Regions from separate parts of the Arthrobacter jiangjiafuii genome, predicted to be linked through region 1. Evidence: predicted binding sites of a transcription regulator. Region 1 holds the regulator's gene; the other holds the start of a gene.
The links. The regulator LexA, encoded in region 1, represses DNA repair genes until DNA is damaged. The targets are predictions, from matches to a motif close to TCGAACANNTGTTCGA.
Positions count from the first base shown of each region.

Region 2: the regulator LexA is predicted to act here: its motif matches at 1,685-1,700, upstream of KKR91_RS10435 (DUF6504 family protein).

Region 1 is NZ_CP076022.1:1,251,644-1,257,060, reverse strand. It holds gene KKR91_RS05930 (histidinol-phosphate transaminase) at 1-284, opposite strand, end outside; gene KKR91_RS16980 (LysM peptidoglycan-binding domain-containing protein) at 503-757, opposite strand; gene lexA (transcriptional repressor LexA) at 1,340-2,170, shown strand; gene KKR91_RS05915 (ATP-dependent DNA helicase) at 2,360-4,411, opposite strand; gene hflX (GTPase HflX) at 4,404-5,417, opposite strand, start outside.
Region 2 is NZ_CP076022.1:2,219,624-2,225,040, reverse strand. It holds gene KKR91_RS10445 (MDR family MFS transporter) at 1-4, shown strand, start outside; gene KKR91_RS10440 (MDR family MFS transporter) at 8-1,609, shown strand; gene KKR91_RS10435 (DUF6504 family protein) at 1,761-2,072, shown strand; gene KKR91_RS10430 (DNA polymerase III subunit alpha) at 2,086-5,417, shown strand, end outside.

The DNA.
Region 1 (5,417 bases):
CCGTTGCCGGCCCAGATGTTATCGGGTGTCAGCCCGTGGCCCAGATATCCGGCCAGCCGTTCCCGCAGTTCAGTGAATTCACGGTCGGGGTAGCGGTTCAGTCCTGCCACCGCCTGTTCCACGGAAGCCACGATGGCCTTGCGCACCTGCTCGGGCAGTCCATGGGTATTTTCGTTCACGTTCAGCAGGATGGGCACTTCGAGCTGCGGCGCACCGTAGGGCGTCAGGCCGCGCAGATCGTCGCGCAGGGGAAGTCGGTTCAGTCGCTCCAGCTGTTCAGTCACCTGTACAGCTTAAGACCGCGGGGTGAAGGGGAAAGAATTGTTGCGGGCTCGGCAGGCCTTTTTCCGCAATAGGCGGAACCGGCAGGCTCTGCATAAGCCGGACGGCTCTGGGCAGCGGGGCGGCCCTGGCTAGCGGGTATCCCTGAGTAGCGAGGCGACGCCGGGGCGCCGGAACGCAGTGCAGGTCCGACCGCGGTGCGGATCGAATGCAGAATGCGTCAGCGGGCGACCGGAATAAACAGCTGAACTCCGGCAGGGATACGGTCATCGCTCAGGTTGTTCAGTTCAATCATGTCGGCAACAACGGCCCGCGGATCCCGGTCTGGTGCGTATTCCTGTGCGAGCCCCCAGAGAGACTCGCCGGGTCCGACGCTGACCTGGACTGTCCGGGTGACGTCCGGTCCGCCGTTGGATGCCATGGCCGGAGCTGTGAAGAACCCGAGCATGGTGAGTGCGGCCGCTGCGGTGAGCATCGCAGGAAGGCCAATAAGCACCAGGCGCCCGCGGCGGGTCAACCGCAAGGGTGCAGCCGGGCTGGCCGGGCTCGCCGTATCAAGGGCAGATGGATCTCCGGCGGACGGAACTTCCGAGGTACTGCGAAGTTCCGAAGCGGGGGAAAGTCCAGGGGTAGTGAGAAGTGTAGGGACGGGCATAACATCACCTTTCCGGCTCGATCGCTACGGAAGGAACCCGAAGCTGTATTCGAACATTTGGCGGCCATCTCGCATATTTTCGTCCCCGTATCCTGCTGGGTCGAAACTATGTTCGATTCCTTGCTGAGTTATTTCTAGCACCTATCTACTAACAAAGTCGAGACTCACTCGAACAAATGTTTGAAAAGCTTCCCCTACTCGCCTAGCGTTGTACCAGTAAGAGGTTGATCCGGTGCCAGCCGGCTGACCCGGGACAAAAGTCCCGCTTCGGCCGATATGGAACACTGAACCACCTGCCTCTGACACAACGGCCGGCGCGGCTTGCACAGCGTTCCGGCTGCTCCACCATTCACCGACCAGCTCCCGGCCAACCCGGCCAGCTGACCCGAAGGGAAACCCACCGTGGCCCGCAGGACTGTTTCCGAAGACAGCACCAATCAGCCAGCCGCCGCAGCCGTGCGTCCCAAAGGGCTCACCCCCCGGCAAAAAACGGTGCTCGAGATGATCCAGCGGTCCGTTAGCACCAACGGGTACCCGCCCACCATGCGCGAAATCGGCGACACGGTGGGGCTGGCCAGCCTGTCCAGCGTGACCCATCAGCTGGTCCAGCTGGAGAAGCTGGGCTACATCCGCCGCGACCCCAAGCGCCCCCGTGCCATGGAGATCCTTATCCCCTTGATGCTGCGCGACGGCAAGGCTGAAGATCCGGCAGCGGGCGGATCAGCCTTCGGCACAGGGGTTTCCCCGGACACGTCGGCCGGCGGCCGGGCCCAAGGGATCGCAGGTAACGCCGAAGGGCGCTCCGGACAGGATTATTCCGCACCGCTGGCCTCGGTCACCGAGCTCTCCACCTCCGTGGATACGGCCATGGTTCCCCTTGTCGGCCGCATCGCCGCAGGCGGGCCGATCCTCGCGGAGCAGGTGGTGGAGGACATCATGCCCCTGCCGCGGCAGCTGGTGGGTCACGGCGACCTCTTCATGCTCAGGGTCTCGGGTGATTCGATGGTCGATGCGGCAATCTGCGACGGCGACTGGGTGGTCGTCCGCCGGCAGCCCACCGCCGACAACGGCGACATCGTTGCAGCACTGCTTGACGACGAAGCCACAGTGAAGACCTTCCGGCAGCGCAACGGCCACACCTGGCTGCTGCCCCAGAACACCCGCTATGAGCCCATCGTGGGCGACCACGCGGTGATCATGGGCAAGGTAGTCTCCGTGATGCGCTCGCTCTAGCAGCTTCTCCCGGTTCGGCGGCCCACAAAGGGAACAGACGCCAGAGCCGGACAATCCCGCAGAGGTTGCAGATACAAAAGGCGGCCGGATGGATTCCGGCCGCCTTTGGCGTATCCGCCTTTGGCGTCTGCCCACGCGGATACTTCCGAACACGTTACTTCCGCACTCTGTCCCTTCCGCAGGGATCACTTACTTCCGGGCGGTGCGCTGCACTTCCTGCCCACCGGACTGTTCCGCAAGACGGCCCAGGACCTTGAGCACCACAGAACGGTCAGTGGTGGACCAGAACGGGGGCAGGGCGGCCCGAAGGAAACTGCCATAGCGCGCCGTCGCCATCCGTGAATCAAGGATGGCGACCACACCGCGGTCGCCGGAGGCGCGGATAAGGCGTCCGGCTCCCTGAGCGAGCCGCACGGCGGCATGGGTCGCGGCAACGGACATAAAACCGTTCCCGCCGGCCTTCGCCACGGCGCGGGTGCGCGCCGTCATCAGCGGATCATCGGGGCGCGGGAACGGAATCCGGTCGATCATCACCAGCCGGCACGAGTCACCGGGCACGTCAACGCCCTGCCAGAGTGACATGGTTCCGAACAGGCAGGTGTCAGGCTCCTCTGAGAACTGCTTCACCAGCGCCGACATGGAGTTCTCGCCCTGGCACAGGATCGGGAAATCCACGCGGGACCGCATGGCGTCGGCTGCGTCTTCGGCGGCCCGCCGGGACGAGAACAACCCCAACGCTCCCCCGTTGGATGCCGTCAGGAGCGCCTCGATTTCATCCAGCTGCGCTTCGGAGGTGCCGCGCTCAGGCTTGGGCAGGTCCTTCGCGACATACAGCACGCCCTGCCGCGGATAGTCGAAGGGGCTGCCGACGTCGGTGCCGGTCCAGGCAGGCGCTCCCGGGCCGAGCAGCCCCAGGGCTCCGGCCACGGGCCCGAATTCGGAGCCAATCGCCAGGGTCGCAGAGGTCAGCACCACGGTGTGTCCGTCAAACAGGCCCTCGCGCAGGCGTCCGGCCACGGACAGCGGTGCCACGTTCAGGGTGGCCGGTGCCGTTTCATCCGGCGGCGAATATCCGCCCGAGGGCGAGAAGGAACTGGGGCGTGAGGCCCAGATGACTTCTCCCGCATCCGGCGCCAGGACCAACCGCTCGCAGATTGCGAGGACGGCCATCAGCCTCGAGCGCGCCGTCTGGCGGCCGCCGTCGGCCGTTTCCCCGGGTTCTGGCTTGGAATCGGACAGCGCCACCCGGCACGCTTCACGCACCCGGGCCACCGCCTGCCCCTGTTCTTCGTTCAAGCCGCTGGGCAGCAGTCCGGAGGGGACGTCCTCCATCGACTTCTCAAAGGCGCGGGCGGCCTGCGCCAGCTCCTCCACACTGGCCGAGGTGTGCTTCCGGGCAGCCGTCACCGCCGCGGAAATCACTGTTCCGGACAACTGACCGGTCACGGCACCGGTGACCCGGTCCTGCAGTTCGTGGGCTTCATCGATGACAACGACGTCGTAGTCCGGCAGCACGGCCAGACCTTCGAACGCGGCAATGGCCAGCATCGCGTGGTTGGTAATGACGACGTCGGCCACGGCCGCCTGCGCGCGCGCACGCTCGCTGAAACACTCGGCGGCGACAGGGCATTTCTGCGCACCGAGGCACTCCATGGACGTTACCGATACCTGGCGCCACGCTTTGTCGCTGACACCGGGCACCAGATCGTCGCGGTCTCCGGTGTCGGTCTCCTCAGCCCATTCACGCAGCCGGAGCACTTCCCGCCCCATGGGCGAGGTGGGAGCTGGAGAGGGGTGGGCCACGGCGCGGTCCTCCCCCATGGTGAACAGGACACCGCCCGGATCCTCATCTTCCGGGAAGCCCCCGCCGGTCTTGTGCAGGCACACGTAGTTGCTTCGGCCCTTGAGCAGCGCCACGTCAACCTCGCGCGGCAGCTTGGGCTTGAGGGTCTTGAGCAGGCGCGGCAGGTCACGCCCGACAATCTGGGACTGCAGCGCCAGGGTGGCGGTGGAGACGAGCGTGGGCTTGGTGCTGTCCAGGGCGTGATGGATCAGCGGCACCAGATAGGCCAGCGACTTGCCGGTGCCGGTCCCGGCCTGCACCAGAAGGTGCTGTCCTTCATCAATGGCGTGCGTGACCTGGCGGGCCATTTCATGCTGGCCGGGACGGTTCTGCCCGCCCATGCCGGCGACGGCGGCGTCCAGCAGTTCCAGGACGTCGCCGGTGGTGTCTTTACTCATGGGTGACGAACGGCTCCAGATCAGATGCCAGGCCTTCGCGGACCATTACGTGCAGGCGGGTGCCTTCCTCGGAATGCTCCACGGAGAGGATTTCGGTGTCAGAGCTGTGCAGCCGGGAAACAACGTCGCCGCGTTCGTAGGGCACCAGCAGCTGCAGGTCCACGCCGGGGCGCGGAATGCCTTCGGAGATGGCCTGCAGCAGGTCATCCAGACCCTCGCCGGTCCGGGCGGACACCACAACGTGGCGGCGTTCCTTCTGGCGCAGCCGTTCCAAGACAAACGGATCGGCGGCGTCGGCCTTGTTGAGCACGATGATCTCAGGCACGTTCCGGGCGTCCACATCGCTGAGCACGGTGCGAACAGCAGCGATCTGGCCCTCGGGATCCGGATGCGAGGCATCCACCACGTGCAGGATCAGATCGGCGTCGGCCACCTCCTCCAGGGTGGAGCGGAAGGCCTCCACCAGCTGGGTCGGCAGGGACCGCACAAAACCGACGGTGTCGGCCAGCGTGTAGCCGATGCCGTCTTCGGTCTGTGCCTTGCGGATGGTCGGATCCAGCGTGGCGAACAGGGCGTTCTCCACCAGCACCCCGGCGTCCGTAAGCCGGTTCAGCAGCGAGGACTTGCCGGCGTTGGTGTAGCCGGCAATGGCCACGGAGGGCACCTGGTTGCGATGCCGGTTGGCCCGCTTGGTTTCCCGGGCGGGCTTCATGCCGGCGATTTCGCGCCGCAGTTTCGCCATCCGGGTACGGATCTTCCGCCGGTCCAGTTCAATCTTGGTTTCACCGGGACCACGCGACCCCATGCCGGCGCCGGCGCTGCCCACCTGGCCACCTGCCTGGCGGGACATGGATTCACCCCAGCCGCGCAGGCGCGGCAGCAGGTACTCCAGCTGCGCGAGCTCCACCTGGGCCTTGCCCTCACGGGACTTGGCATGCTGGGCGAAGATGTCCAGGATCAGCGCGGTGCGGTCAATGACCTTGACCTTGACGATGTCCTCCAGGCC
Region 2 (5,417 bases), 970 kb from region 1:
GTGAGCAATGGCGGGCAACCGGGACTTCCTCCCCGAGCCGGGACCGGCGCCCGGGCACGGACTGGCGGCCGCACCGGCAGCCGGCAGGCCGCGCCGGGCCATGGTGTTTACCGGCCTGCTGCTGGCCGTGCTGCTGGCGGCCCTGGACCAGACCATCGTGGCCACCGCGCTGCCGACCATTGTGGGGGAACTGAACGGGCTGGAGCATCTGTCCTGGGTGGTGACCGCCTACATCCTGGCCGCCACGATCGGGCTGCCCGTCTACGGCAAGCTTGGTGACCTCTACGGGCGGAAAAGGATCTTCATCTTCGCCATTGCGCTCTTCCTGGCCGGTTCCGTCCTCTCCGGCCTGGCGCAGAACATGGAGCAGCTGATCGCCTTCCGTGCCTTGCAGGGGGTTGGCGGCGGCGGGCTGATGATCGGCGCCCAGGCCATCATCGGCGATATCGTCTCGCCGCGTGAACGCGGCAAGTACATGGGCGTGATCGGTGCGGCTTTCGGGCTCGCCTCGGTGGGAGGCCCGCTGCTGGGCGGCTGGATCACCGACAGCTTCTCCTGGCGGTGGGTGTTCTACATCAACATTCCCATCGGGGCCGTGGCGCTCGCCGTCGTCATCTCCTCCCTGCACCTGCCCAGACCGGAAGCCTCCCGGACGGGGGCCTTCAGGCCGCGGCTGGACTACGCCGGTGCAGCCCTGCTGGCCGTGGCCAGCGCCGCGGTGGTGATCCTGACCAGCTGGGGCGGAAGCATCTACGCCTGGTCCTCGCCGCAGATCCTCGGGCTGGCAGCTGCAGCCCTGGTGGCCGTTGTGGCGTTCATCCCGGTGGAGCTGCGGGCGCCGGAGCCGATCCTGCCGCCGCGCCTGTTCCGGATCCGGAACTTCCTGCTGCCGGTGCTGGTGGGGATCGCGGTGGGGATGGCCATGTTCTCCACCATTTCCTACCTGCCCACGTTCCTGCAGATGGTCAACGGCGCTTCGGCAACCCAATCGGGCCTGATGATGCTGCCCATGATGGGCGGGCTGCTGCTGACCTCCATCGGCACGGGGCAGCTGATCTCGCGGACCGGCAGCTACAAGATCTATCCGGTTCTCGGCTGCGCCGTGATCATAACCGGCCTGGTGATGCTCTCCAGGATCTCCGCGGACACCCCTTATTCCTTCACCGCTGCAGGAATGCTGGTGATGGGACTGGGGGTGGGCTGCCTGATGCAGAACCTGGTGCTGATCGTACAGAACAGCGTTCCGCCCCGGGATATGGGGACCGCCATCTCTGCGGCGAACTACTTCCGCCAGATCGGTGCGTCATTCGGGATTGCAGTGTTTGGATCCGTCTTTATCAGCCGGCTCTCGGAGCAAATGGCTGCTGCCCCGCCGGGCGCCGGGGGACTGGCGGCCGGCGGCATCAATTCGCTGAGCCCCGAGCTGCTGCGGAGCCTGCCGGATCCGGTCCGCGGGTTTGTAGCCGGCGCCTTCGGCCAGGCCCTGCCGCCGATCTTCCTGCTGGGAGTCCCGGTGGTGGCAGCTGCCCTGGTTCTTTCCCTGTTTATCCAGCAGGTTCCACTCTCCGAGAGCACACGGGTGGAAGCCGCCGAGGAGGCCAGGGGATGACGCGGGGCGGGCCTTCCAACGGTCAGGGCCGCAGTGATCGGCGGCTGTCAGAAAGGGGCCGTACACTGGTGCTGTTCGAATATATGTTCGAAGATGAAGCAGGTCAATTAACTAAACCTGCAGGCCGTCAACGGTGGAAGAGGGAACTGAAGTGGGTGTCTTCAGCGATGCGGTAGAGGTGGTGTGTTCTCCCGGCGGGCAGCCGCTGCGCTTGTCCTGGCAGGGGCGCATTTACAAGGTCGCGGCGGATCCGGTGCGGTGGTTTGAACGCCGGAACTGGTGGGACGAAGAAGCCCGTGCCGAACGCGGACACGGGCCCGGCCTGGTGGACTCCGAGATCTGGCGGGTGCAGGCGAGGCTGACCACCCGTGCGCCGCTGCGTACCCTGGACCTCTCGCATGACCTGTCCTCCGGGCGCTGGCGCCTGATCCGGGTTCACGACGCCCTGCAGGAAAGCGCCTAGGAACCTGGCCATCATGAGCTTCACCCACCTGCACACCGCCACCGCGTTCAGTGCACACTACGGTGTGTCCTGGCCCCAGGACCTCGCTGCCGCTGCGGCAGCCGACGGCGCCGACGCGCTCGCCTGCACCGACCGGGACGGGCTCTACGGAACGGTGAAGCACCTGCGCGCCTGCATGGATGCCGGCATTGATCCCATCGTGGGGGTGGATCTGGCCGTGCTGGGTGATCCCGACGGGCACGGCAGCACTGCGGTCACTGGCCGCGTGGTGGTCCTGGCCCACGGCCGGCGCGGCGGGGCCGGCTACCGGGCGCTGTGCCGGCTGATTTCCGATGCCCACGCCGGCACGGTTGCCTCAGGTGCCCGCAAAAACAGCAAACCCGTGGGCGTGACCCTGGAGCAACTGGCGGCGCGGGCTGCCGGGAACGGCGATGACGGCGGCGCCCCGGACCCCGCCGGACGGGACAGTCCGGTCCTGACGGTGCTGGTGGGCCCCTGGTCCGACGTCGGCCAGGCGATGCGCAGCCGCAGCTATGCCGTCGCCCGCACACTCTTCGCCCGCTGGCAGGCCCTGCTGCCCCGCGAAGCGCTGGCCATCGAAGTGGTGACCCATCTGAGCGCCCCCGGAAAGAACCTGTCCCTGGCCCATGCGGTGCGCATGTTCCGGCTGGCCGATGAAATGCAGCTGCCCGCCATCCTCACCAATGCGGTGCGCTATGTCGATGCCGACGGCGCTGCCACCGCCGACGTCCTGGATGCCGCCCGGGCGCTGACCTCCATGGCCAGGCTTCCGGACCTGCAGCCCAGCGGGCAGGGCTGGCTCAAGACAGCCAAGGCGATGGGGGAGCTGGCCCGGGAGATCAGCGCCGGTGCAGGCTATGGCGCGGCCGGGGCGGCACGCCTGCTCCGCGACACCGAGGCGCTCGCCGACACCTGCCGGATGGACCCGGTGGCGGAAATGGGCTGGAAACAGCCGGTGGTTCCGGAAGCATCGGTCATCGGCATCACCGCCGATCCCATGACCGAACTGGTGGCCCGCTGCGAAGCGGGAATCGGCCGCAGGTTCGCCACCCTGGATGCCGCCGGGGAAGCACGGATGCGCAACCGGCTGGCGCATGAGCTGGGCATCATCGAACGGCTGGGGTTTGCCTCCTACTTCCTGACCGTCGCCGAGGTCTCCGCCATGATCACCGGGATGGGGGTGCGGGCCGCTGCGCGGGGATCGGGGGCGTCCTCGCTGGTGAACTATCTGCTGGGCATCAGCCACGTTAACCCGCTGGCGCATGACCTGATCTTTGAGCGCTTCCTCTCACAGGACCGCTCGACCCTGCCGGACATCGACATCGACGTCGAAAGCGCGCAACGGCACAACGTCTACCACCGCATCTTCGAACGTTTCGGCGCCGAGCGCGTCACCCTGATGAGCATGCAGAACGGCTACCGCGCCCGCGGGGCGGTGCGCGACGCCGGCATGGCCCTGGGCCTGGCCGAAGAGGAGGTCGGAGCCGTGGCCAAACAGCTCTGGCGTTTCTCCGCCGCCAAGTTCCGGGAGGCGCTCGCCGAAAAGCCCGAACTGCGCGACGTCGCCGAACGGGTCCAGGGCAACCGGCAGCTGGATCTGCTGGTGGATCTGACCGAACGCCTGGACCGGCTGCCCCGCCACATCTCCATGCACCCGTGCGGCGTGATCCTGGGGGATACCTCCCTGCTGGACCGCACCCCGGTGCAGCCCTCCGGGCTGGGCCTGCCCATGTCCCAGTTCGACAAGCACGACATGGATCCCATGGGCATGCTCAAGCTCGACGTGCTGGGCGTGCGGATGCAAAGCGCCATGGCCTACGCCCTGGCGGAGGTGCGGCGGCTGCACCCCACCAAGGAGGACACCGTCAAAGCCGGCGCCCATCCGGCCGGAGCCGGCGGTCAGGGGCCGGACTACGTGCGCGCCGACGGCTCCATCGACCTGGACGCCGTGCCGCTGGACGATGAACCCACCTACGAGCTGATCCGCAGCACCCAGACCCTGGGCTGCTTCCAGATCGAGTCGCCCGGCCAGCGTGAGCTGATCGGCAAGCTGGCGCCGAGGGACTTCAACGACCTGATCATCGACATCTCGCTGTTCCGGCCCGGGCCGATGAAGTCGAACATGGTCCGCCCGTTCCTGGAACACCGGCACGGCTGGTCTCCGGAGGAATATCCGCACGAAGCACTGCGGCCGGTCCTGGCCGAGACGCACGGGGTAACCGTGTTCCACGAACAGGTGCTGCGCACCTTCGACGTCTTCACCGGGTGCGGCCTGGCCAAGGCAGACGAGCTGCGCAGGCTGCTGGGCAACGAAGAGGCCGAAAAAGGGGTGGAAACCTACTTCCGGACCGAGGCCGGCAAACGCGGCTACCCGGCCGATGTCATTGAGAATGTCTGGGGCACGCTGGCGGCCTTTGGCAGCTTCGGTTTCTGCAAGGCGCACGGCGCTGCCTTTGCCGTGCCCACCTACCAATCGGCCTGGCTGAAGGCCCACCATCCCGAGGCGTTCCTGGCCGGGATCTTCGAACACGACCCCGGCATGTATCCGCGCCGGCTGCTGGTGGCCGAGGCCCGGCGGCTGGGCATCCCCATCCTGCCGCTGGACATCAACCGCAGCGGCGAGCAGTACCGGGTGGAACGGATCCCTGCCGTTCCCGCCTCGCCCGGCCATCCGGCCCGCCCGGAAAAACTGGGCATCCGGCTCAGCCTGGCCGGGATCTACGGGCTCTCAGCCACCGAACTGCGGCGGATCGCCGCCGGCCAGCCCTACGATTCACTGGCCGACCTGCGCGCCCGCGCCAGGGTGGGCCGGACCACCCTGATGCGCCTGGCGCAGCTGGGCGCCTTCGACTCCCTCGCCAGGGACACCGGGACCGCTGCCTCCCGCGCTGATCTGCTGCGCCACCTCGATGCTGCCCCGCCCCGCCCGGCACCACGCAAATACGATCCCATTCCAGGCCAGCTCTCGCTGCCGCTGGGCGACACCGAATTGGAGAACCTGCACGCCGAACTGCCCGAACCAACGCTGCGCGAAAAAGTTGCCACCGAACTGGACCTGCTGGCCGTGGATGTCAGTGCCCACCTGATCGACAGTTACGGGCCGCTGCTGAGTACCCTCGGCGTCACCAAGGCCCGGGACCTGGTGGAACTGCGCAACAATTCCGAGGTGCTGGTGGCCGGGATCCGCGTGGCCACGCAGACTCCGCCCATGCGCGGCGGCCGCCGGGTGGTGTTCATCAGCCTCGACGACGGCACCGGATGCGTGGACTGCACGTTCTTCCACGAGGCCCAGGAAAAAGCCGGCCCGCTGCTGTTCGGCACCGC